2 regions of the Streptomyces fagopyri genome follow, and region 2 is predicted to be linked to the other one. Evidence: riboswitches for the same ligand, from Rfam matches in the RefSeq annotation. Region 2 holds a riboswitch; the other holds the start of a gene.
What was found. A riboswitch is a leader RNA that binds a small molecule or an ion and turns the genes downstream of it on or off. The one in region 2 is predicted to bind glycine.

Region 1: another riboswitch for glycine. It lies ahead of gcvP (aminomethyl-transferring glycine dehydrogenase); the one in region 2 lies ahead of gcvT (glycine cleavage system aminomethyltransferase GcvT).

Annotation. Positions count from the first base shown of each region.
Region 1 covers NZ_CP045643.1:7,688,497-7,692,700, reverse strand. The annotation lists gene gcvP (aminomethyl-transferring glycine dehydrogenase) at 1-2,196, opposite strand, end outside; glycine riboswitch at 2,377-2,472, opposite strand; gene GFH48_RS33260 (PRC-barrel domain-containing protein) at 2,587-2,958, shown strand; gene GFH48_RS33255 (DNA polymerase IV) at 3,152-4,204, opposite strand, start outside.
Region 2 covers NZ_CP045643.1:3,154,035-3,158,238, forward strand. The annotation lists gene GFH48_RS13390 (enhanced serine sensitivity protein SseB) at 1-733, opposite strand, end outside; gene GFH48_RS13395 (AAA family ATPase) at 1,010-1,684, opposite strand; glycine riboswitch at 1,853-1,974, shown strand; glycine riboswitch at 1,975-2,086, shown strand; gene gcvT (glycine cleavage system aminomethyltransferase GcvT) at 2,121-3,239, shown strand; gene gcvH (glycine cleavage system protein GcvH) at 3,405-3,782, shown strand; gene glyA (serine hydroxymethyltransferase) at 3,794-4,204, shown strand, end outside.

The DNA of each region.
Region 1 (4,204 bases), 4.5 Mb from region 2:
CGCGAGGTGCGCGCGCACACCGACCGGGCCGACACCCGGACCGCCGCCGCCGTGCGGGATGCAGAACGTCTTGTGCAGGTTCAGGTGGGAGACGTCACCGCCGAAGTGGCCCGGCTTGGCGAGGCCCACCAGCGCGTTGAGGTTGGCGCCGTCGACGTACACCTGCCCGCCCGCCTCGTGCACCTGGGCGCAGATGTCGGCGACGTGCTCCTCGAACACACCGTGCGTCGAGGGGTACGTGATCATCAGCACGGACAGCTCGTCACGGTGCTGCTCGATCTTGGCACGCAGGTCCGTGATGTCGACCTCGCCGTCCTCGGCGGTCTTCACGACGACGACCTTCATGCCGGCCATCACGGCGCTCGCGGCGTTCGTGCCGTGCGCCGAGGACGGGATCAGGCAGACCGTGCGCTGCTCGTCGCCGTTGGCCCGGTGGTAGCCGCGGACGGCGAGCAGACCGGCCAGCTCGCCCTGCGAACCGGCGTTGGGCTGCAACGACACCTTGTCGTACCCGGTGACCTCGGCGAGCCGCGTCTCCAGCTCCTCGATGAGCGTGAGATAGCCGCCCGCCTGCTCGGCGGGTACGAACGGGTGCAGCTGGCCGAACTCGGGCCAGGTGACCGGCTCCATCTCGGTGGTCGCGTTGAGCTTCATGGTGCAGGAGCCCAGCGGGATCATGCCGCGGTCCAGCGCGTAGTCGCGGTCGGAGAGCCTGCGCAGGTAGCGCAGCATCGCCGTCTCGGAACGGTACTGGTGGAACACCGGGTGCGTGAGGTAGTCGTCGGTGCGCAGCCGCGCCGCGGGAAGCGTGTCCTCGGTGAGCGCGTCCAGCGCCTCGATGTCGCCCTCGACTCCGAACGCGGTCCACACGGCGGCCAGTTGCCTGCGCGCGGTGGTCTCGTCACAGGCGATCGACACGTGGTCGGCGTCGACCAGGTGGAGGTTGACGCCCTGGTCGCGCGCGCCGGTCACGATCTCGGCGGCCCGGCCCGGCACCCGGACGGTCAGGGTGTCGAAGTACGCGCCGTGCACGACCTCGACGCCGCCGGCCTTCAGCCCCTCGGCGAGGAGGGTGGCGTAGCGGTGGGTGCGACGGGCGATCGTCCTCAGTCCGTCCGGCCCGTGGTAGACCGCGTACATGCCCGCCATCACGGCGAGCAGCACCTGAGCGGTGCAGATGTTGCTGGTCGCCTTCTCACGGCGGATGTGCTGCTCACGCGTCTGCAGGGCGAGCCGGTACGCCTTGTGTCCGTCCGCGTCGACGGAGACGCCGACCAGTCGGCCGGGCAGGCTGCGCGCGAACTTCTCGCGCACCGCCATGTATCCGGCGTGCGGACCGCCGAAGCCCATCGGGACGCCGAACCGCTGCGTCGTGCCGACCGCGATGTCGGCGCCGAGCTCGCCGGGCGAGGTGAGCAGGGTCAGCGCGAGCAGGTCGGCGGCCACGGTGACGACCGCGCCGAGCTCGTGCGCCTGCTCGATGACGGGCTTGAGGTCGCGTACGGCACCGGAGGCGCCCGGGTACTGGATGAGCACACCGTTGATCTCGCGCTCGGCGATCGCGGCCGGGATGCCCTCGCTCAGGTCGGCGACGACCACCTCGACGCCGGTGGGCTCGGCGCGGGTCTCGATGACGGCGACGGTCTGCGGCAGGGCGTCCGCGTCGATCAGGAAGAGGCCCTTCTTGTTCTTGCCCATGCGCCGGGACAGCGCCATCGCCTCGGCGGCCGCGGTGCCCTCGTCCAGCAGCGAGGCGCCGGAGGTGGGCAGGCCCGTCAGCTCGGCGACCACGGTCTGGAAGTTGAGCAGCGCCTCCAGGCGGCCCTGCGAGATCTCCGGCTGGTACGGCGTGTACGCGGTGTACCAGGCCGGGTTCTCCATGACGTTGCGCAGGATCACCGGCGGCGTGAAGGTGCCGTAGTAACCGAGGCCGATCATCGAGTCGAGGACCTGGTTGCGGTCCGCGAGGGAGCGCAGCTCGGCCAGGACCTCGGCCTCGGTGCGCGCGCCCGGGAGATCCAGCGCCTCGGCGTTCTTGATCACGTCCGGCACGGCGGCGGCCGTCAGCTCGTCCAGCGAGCCGTACCCGACCTGCGCGAGCATCTTGGCCCGCGCTTCCGGGGCGGGCCCGATGTGGCGCTGCTCGAAGGGGATGCCCTGTTCGAGCTCGGAGAGCGGAATGCGGTGGGCGGTCATTGCGGAGGCCTCCTGGTCACACACGACCTTCGAGGGGCACCACGGCGTAGGTGCCCCGACGGCCTCCCCCTCTGTCATCTCGACCTGAGAGCTTCACCGGACCGCCGACCCGCTGCGACCCGGCTTTCACCGTCGGTGAGAGCGGAAGCCATCGGCCCCCGCCCTGCTTTCCAGAGTGACCTCGTCCGTGCGGTACGTGAGCCTGAGAGATTCCGGGGAGGATTTGCTCCTTCGGCGCCTCCGATGGTGTCTGGAGGACTCTCCCGCACGGGGTCAGCAGCCGCTTGCCAGCGTACCAGCGAGAACAACGCACGAGCTTTCGAGTGGCCACCGTCACGAATGTGCTCTTTCGTAGTGCCTACGGATGAGTTGCAATCGACTGGAGGGCCCGTGCAGACCGACATCGATCCGCGCAACCTGATCGGCCGCAAGGCGCTCGACCGCAACGGCGCCAAGATCGGCACGGTCGACGAGGTCTATCTGGACGACGCGACCGGCATACCGGAGTGGGCCGCCATACGTACGGGCCTGTTCAGCAGGGACGCCTTCGTGCCCCTGGAGCCCAGCGAACTCGTCGAGGGCAGTCTGCGGGTCCCCTTCGAACGCGCCCTGATCAAGGACGCCCCCGACTTCGGCGTGGGCCGCCACCTCTCTCCCGAGCAGGAACTCCAGCTCTACCACCACTACGGTCTCGACGTGACGCCTCCGGCCCTCCCGCCGGACCACGACTTCGGCCGTCTGGCGGGAACGGACGAGACCTGAGACACCCCTTCGGACCGCTGAGCCGCGTCCGAAGTACGGCGGGCCGCGCGACTCGCCGGTCGGCCGGCCAGTGACGGCGGGCGACGCCCGGCCCGATTCCCGGCGGTCGCCCCAGCCCGTCCCGGCGGTCGCCCCACCGGCGCCCCAGCCCGTCCTGGCAGTCGGCCCGTCCCGGCGGCCGAGCCGAACGGGCTCAAGCCCTCCCGGGCGTACCGGCGCACACACCGGACGAGTCCTCGGGTCTTCGTCGCACCAACGGCAGCGGATCCGCCGGTTCCAGGGCCGCGTCGTCGGTGCGGAACGTCCGCACCCGCCCCGGTCGCGAGTCCGGCGTCTCGAATCGCACGGTCACCCTTCCCAGCCCGCTGCCCTGCACCCAGCCGTGCCCGTACTCGGCATGGTGCACGTCGTGCCCCGCGGGCCAGCGCCGCTCGGCCGCCGTCACCTGCTCGGCCGCAGGGTCCTCCGCCGCGGCCTCGTCGGGATGCTCCTGCGCCGCCGTCTCCTCCTCGGCGGCCCTGGCCTGCGCCTGCGCCTGGGCCTGGGCCTGGGCGAAGAGGTCCTCCTGCGTGTAGTCGGCGAGCCCTGACACCCCGACGCCCAGCAGACGTACGCCTCCCGTCGTGTCCACCGCCTCCAGGAGCCGGCCCGCCGCCTCCCGTACGACGGCGGGGTCGTCCGTGGGTCCCCGGAGCGTCTCGGACCGGGTCAGCGTCGAGAAGTCGTACCTGCGCACCTTGAGCACGATGGTCCGTCCCGACAGGCCGGCCCCGCGCAGCCGCTGCACACACCGGTCGGCCAGCCGCTGCACCTCGAGCCCGACCCGCACCCGGTCATGGATGTCCACGTCGTAGGTGTCCTCGACCGACACGGACTTCGTCTCCCGCTCGGCCACCACGGGCCGCTCGTCGCGCGCCAGCGCCATCGCGTACAGCGCGTGCCCGTGAGCCTTGCCGAGCAGCCGTACGAGCTCGTCCTCGCCCGCCTCGGCGATCTCGTCGACGGTGGTGATCCCGCCCCGTCGCAGATGGTCCCCGGTGGCGGGCCCCACGCCCGGCAGGGTCCGCACCGGCATCGGCCCGAGCAGCGCCCGCTCCGTGCCCGGCTCGATCACCACCAGGCCGTCGGGCTTGGCCTGCTCGGAGGCGATCTTGGCGAGCATCTTGGAGGCCGCGAGCCCCACGGATCCCGTCAGGCCCGTGACAGCCCTGATGTCCGCGCGCAGCTTCGCCCCCGCCAGCCGCGC
Region 2 (4,204 bases):
CCACCGGGTCCTGCGCGACGTCCAGGAACACCATGTTCACCGGCCGGTCCACCGGCACCCGGCCGAGGGCCCGGCCCAGCGCGTCCAGCGGAGGCGCCGTGGCGTCGCCCTCCCAGCCCGCCAGTTCGACCCCGATGAACATCACGGGGTCGTCGCCCTCGATGCTGGCCAGGCAGCGGCGCGCGGTCAGCACCACACCGGTCGCCGCGAACTCGCCCGAGGCCGCGGCCAGGAAGTCCACCGGCTCGTCCTGCCAGTCGGGTTCGAAGAGTTTCACCCGGCCGCCGCTCGCGGGACCGTCCAGCGGGGTGCGTCCGGCACGGCACAGCTCGGCGACCGCGAGGGGCGGCAGCGGTACGCCCACCACACCGCCCGGGTTGATCGCGACGCCGACCTGCGGGGGCAGCCCGCGCGCGAACTCGACGGCGGGCGCGATGGTGAACGACAGATGGCTCCCGACGACCTGGCGGAACTGCTCCTCGGAGCTGAAGACCGGTACGTACGCCTGGCCGTCGATCTCCAGGGTGGGCAGGTCGAGGGGGCCCGCGTGCGGTCCGCCGCCGTTGGGCAGCGGCACCCAGACGAAGCTGCGGCCGAGGACCTCGACGATGCGGCCGCCCGCCGAGGGCACTCCGAGCGACGCGGAGAGCACCTCCTCCAGTTCGTTGCCCGGCCAGCCGCCGTGCGGGTGGGGGTGCGGGTGCGCTGGTGCCGGGAAGTCGGGGAAGTCCATCTGTCTACCGCCTGCTGTGAACCGCTGATCCGGTGTTCCGGTGTCCTGGTGTGCTGTTCTGGTCTGCTGCTCGGGTGCTCCGCTGTGGTGCTCCGGCTGGAAAGGTTAGTGGGCGCCTACGACCCTCTCGTACGACGATGTCCCGTTCTCCGGTACGAGCTCGCGTACGGCCTTCGTCCGACCGGCTCCGCGCTCCCGTGCGACGGGCTCCGGCACGACGGGTTCCCGTGCGGCGCGTGCCCCGGTGACCGGCCCCGCACCCTCCCAGCCGTCGGATCAGCCGTCGAAGTCGATCCGGCGCAGCACGTCCGCGGCGGTGCGGTCGAGGAGCACCGCCGAGCCGCAGCCCTCCGGCAGTTCGCCCCGCTCGACGGAGCGCAGCAGCCGGCTCAGCGCGCCCCGGTGCCGCGCGAACGCGTACCGCGAGACGCCCCTGCCGCGCTCACGCTGACCCTCCAGCGCCGTGCCCGCGGTGACGTCGAGGAGCAGGAGGTGGAGTGTGCCGCCGCGGCGGCGGGCCTCCCGGGCGAGCCAGCGGCGCACCCACGCCTGGGTACCGCAGTCGTGGACGACGACGCCGGCGCCGGAGCGCAGCGTGCGGCGCAGGCCCGCGTAGTGCGCGAGGCGGACGAGGGGGCGGTAGACCGCGTACGGGAGCCGGCGCGCCAGCCGGCCGTCCCAGCGGTCGCGGGTGTCCTGGGAGTCCACGCGCCGGCCGGCGACCGCGCGGCGCATCAGGGTCGACTTGCCGCTGCCCGGCAGTCCGGTGACCACCACGAGGTCCGCCGTGCCGAAGTACAGACCGTGCGGGCTGTGTCCCGCGCGCTCCCTGAGGTCGCGCACGACGGCCGCCGGAAGCGTGCCGCACCCCTCCCGGACCGGGGTACTCGGCTGCTGCGGCAGCGCGAGGGCCGAGGTCGTCGCGTACGCCCTGGTCCTGTTCACCGTGATCGTCCTCCCCTTGGGTCTGGAGTCCCATCCCCGTCGAGTGTAAAGAGAAGGTAATGCGCGGCGCTTCCTGTTTCCGTGTTCGGACTGCCACAGCCCGGTTACAGATGCGGACTGCCGTCATCGGACGGCGCGTGCAATGATGTGCCCGCCAACTGCATACCGGCCGCTTGAATCCGCGCGGGAGAGTTCCCAGTGACGTGCACGCATCCGTGTGACGTACGTTCTGCTGGGACGCCGAAGGAGCAAGTCCCTCCCTTGAATCTCTCAGGCCCCGTTACCGCGCGGGCGAGGCACATCTGAAAAGCGGGCCGCTCACCGGTGGCTCCACCCAAGGTGCAAGTCATGACCTCCGTTCGCGGGGTCGTGATGAACCTCTCAGGTTCCGATGACAGATGGGGAGGAACGACCTCGCCGTCATGCCTTGGGAGCCCCACCGATGAGCAGTAACGCACCCCGTCGTACCGCGCTCGATGCCCTGCATCGCTCGCTGGGCGCGACGATGACCGACTTCGCGGGCTGGGACATGCCCCTGCGGTACGGCTCCGAGCGCGACGAGCACGTCGCCGTCCGCACCCGGGCCGGTCTCTTCGACCTCTCGCACATGGGCGAGATCACGGTCACCGGCCCGCAGGCGGCCGCGCTCCTGAACCACGCGCTGGTCGGCAACATCGCCTCCGTCGGCGTGGGCCGTGCCCGCTACACCATGATCTGCCGTGCGGACGGCGGCATCCTCGACGACCTGATCGTGTACCGGCTGGCCGAGACCGAGTACATGGTCGTCGCCAACGCCTCCAACGCCGAGGTCGTCCTCGGCGCGCTGACCGAGCGCGCCGGCGGTTTCGACGCCGAGGTCCGCGACGACCGGGACGCGTACGCGCTGCTCGCCGTGCAGGGCCCCGAGTCCCCCGGCATCCTCAAGTCGCTCACCGACGCCGACCTCGACGGCCTGAAGTACTACGCCGGTCTGCCCGGCACGGTCGCGGGCGTCCCGGCGCTGATCGCGCGCACCGGCTACACGGGCGAGGACGGTTTCGAGCTCTTCGTGGCCCCGTCCGACGCCGAGAAGCTGTGGCAGGCGCTGACCGAGGCGGGCGCGCCGGCCGGGCTGGTCCCGTGCGGTCTGTCCTGCCGCGACACACTGCGCCTGGAGGCGGGCATGCCGCTGTACGGGCACGAGCTGACCACCTCGCTCACCCCCTTCGACGCGGGGCTCGGGCGCGTCGTGAAGTTCGAGAAGGAGGGCGACTTCGTGGGCCGCGAGGCCCTGGAGGCCGCCGCCGAACGCGCCGCCGCGAACCCCCCGCGGGTGCTCGTCGGGCTCGTCGCCGAGGGCCGCCGGGTGCCGCGCGCCGGGTTCGCCGTGGTCACGGGCGGCACGGTCGTCGGCGAGGTCACCTCCGGCGCTCCCTCCCCGACGCTGGGCCGGCCGATCGCGATGGCCTACGTCGACGCCGCGCACGCCGCACCGGGCACCCCCGGGGTCGGCGTGGACATCCGGGGCAGTCACGAACCGTACGAGGTCGTGGCGCTGCCGTTCTACAAGCGCCAGAAGTAGGTCCACCGGGGCTCGGGCGCGTCGACGTGACGTACCCCGTCGCGCCCTGTCCCCTTTCCGTTGTCCGTCCCTGCCCTTCCCTCGTCCTTCCCTTGTCCCAGGACACCCGACACCCCGTCCGTACCCGTGCATCAGCACTCCCCCGCGTACAGGAGAATTCAGGCCATGAGCAACCCCCAGCAGCTGCGCTACAGCAAGGAGCACGAGTGGCTGTCGGTCGCCGAGGACGGCGTCTCGACGGTCGGCATCACCGAGTTCGCGGCCAACGCGCTCGGCGATGTCGTCTACGCCCAGCTTCCGGAGGTCGGTGACACGGTGACCGCGGGCGAGTCCTGCGGCGAGCTGGAGTCGACCAAGTCGGTCAGTGACCTGTACGCGCCGGTCACCGGCGAGATCGTGGAGGCCAACCAGGACGTGGTGGACGACCCGTCGCTGGTGAACTCCGCCCCCTTCGAGGGCGGCTGGCTGTTCAAGGTACGCGTCACGGGCGAGCCGGACGACCTGATGTCCGCCGACGAGTACACCGCCTTCACCGCCGGCTGAGGAGTCACCGCATGTCGCTTCTGAACACGCCCCTTCACGAGCTGGACCCGGACGTCGCGGCCGCCGTCGACGCCGAGCTGCACCGCCAGCAGTCCACCCTGGAGATGATCGCCTCGGAGAACTTCGCTCCGGTCGCGGTCATGGAGGCCCAGGGCTCGGTCCTGACCAACAAGTACGCCGAGGGCTACCCGGGCCGCCGCTACTACGGCGGCTGCGAGCACGTCGACGTCGTCGAGCAGATCGCCATCGACCGCGTCAAGGCGCTGTTCGGCGCCGAGCACGCGAACGTGCAGCCGCACTCGGGCGCCCAGGCCAACGCGGCCGCGATGTTCGCGCTGCTCAAGCCGGGCGACACGATCATGGGCCTGAACCTCGCGCACGGCGGGCACCTGACCCACGGCATGAAGATCAACTTTTCCGGC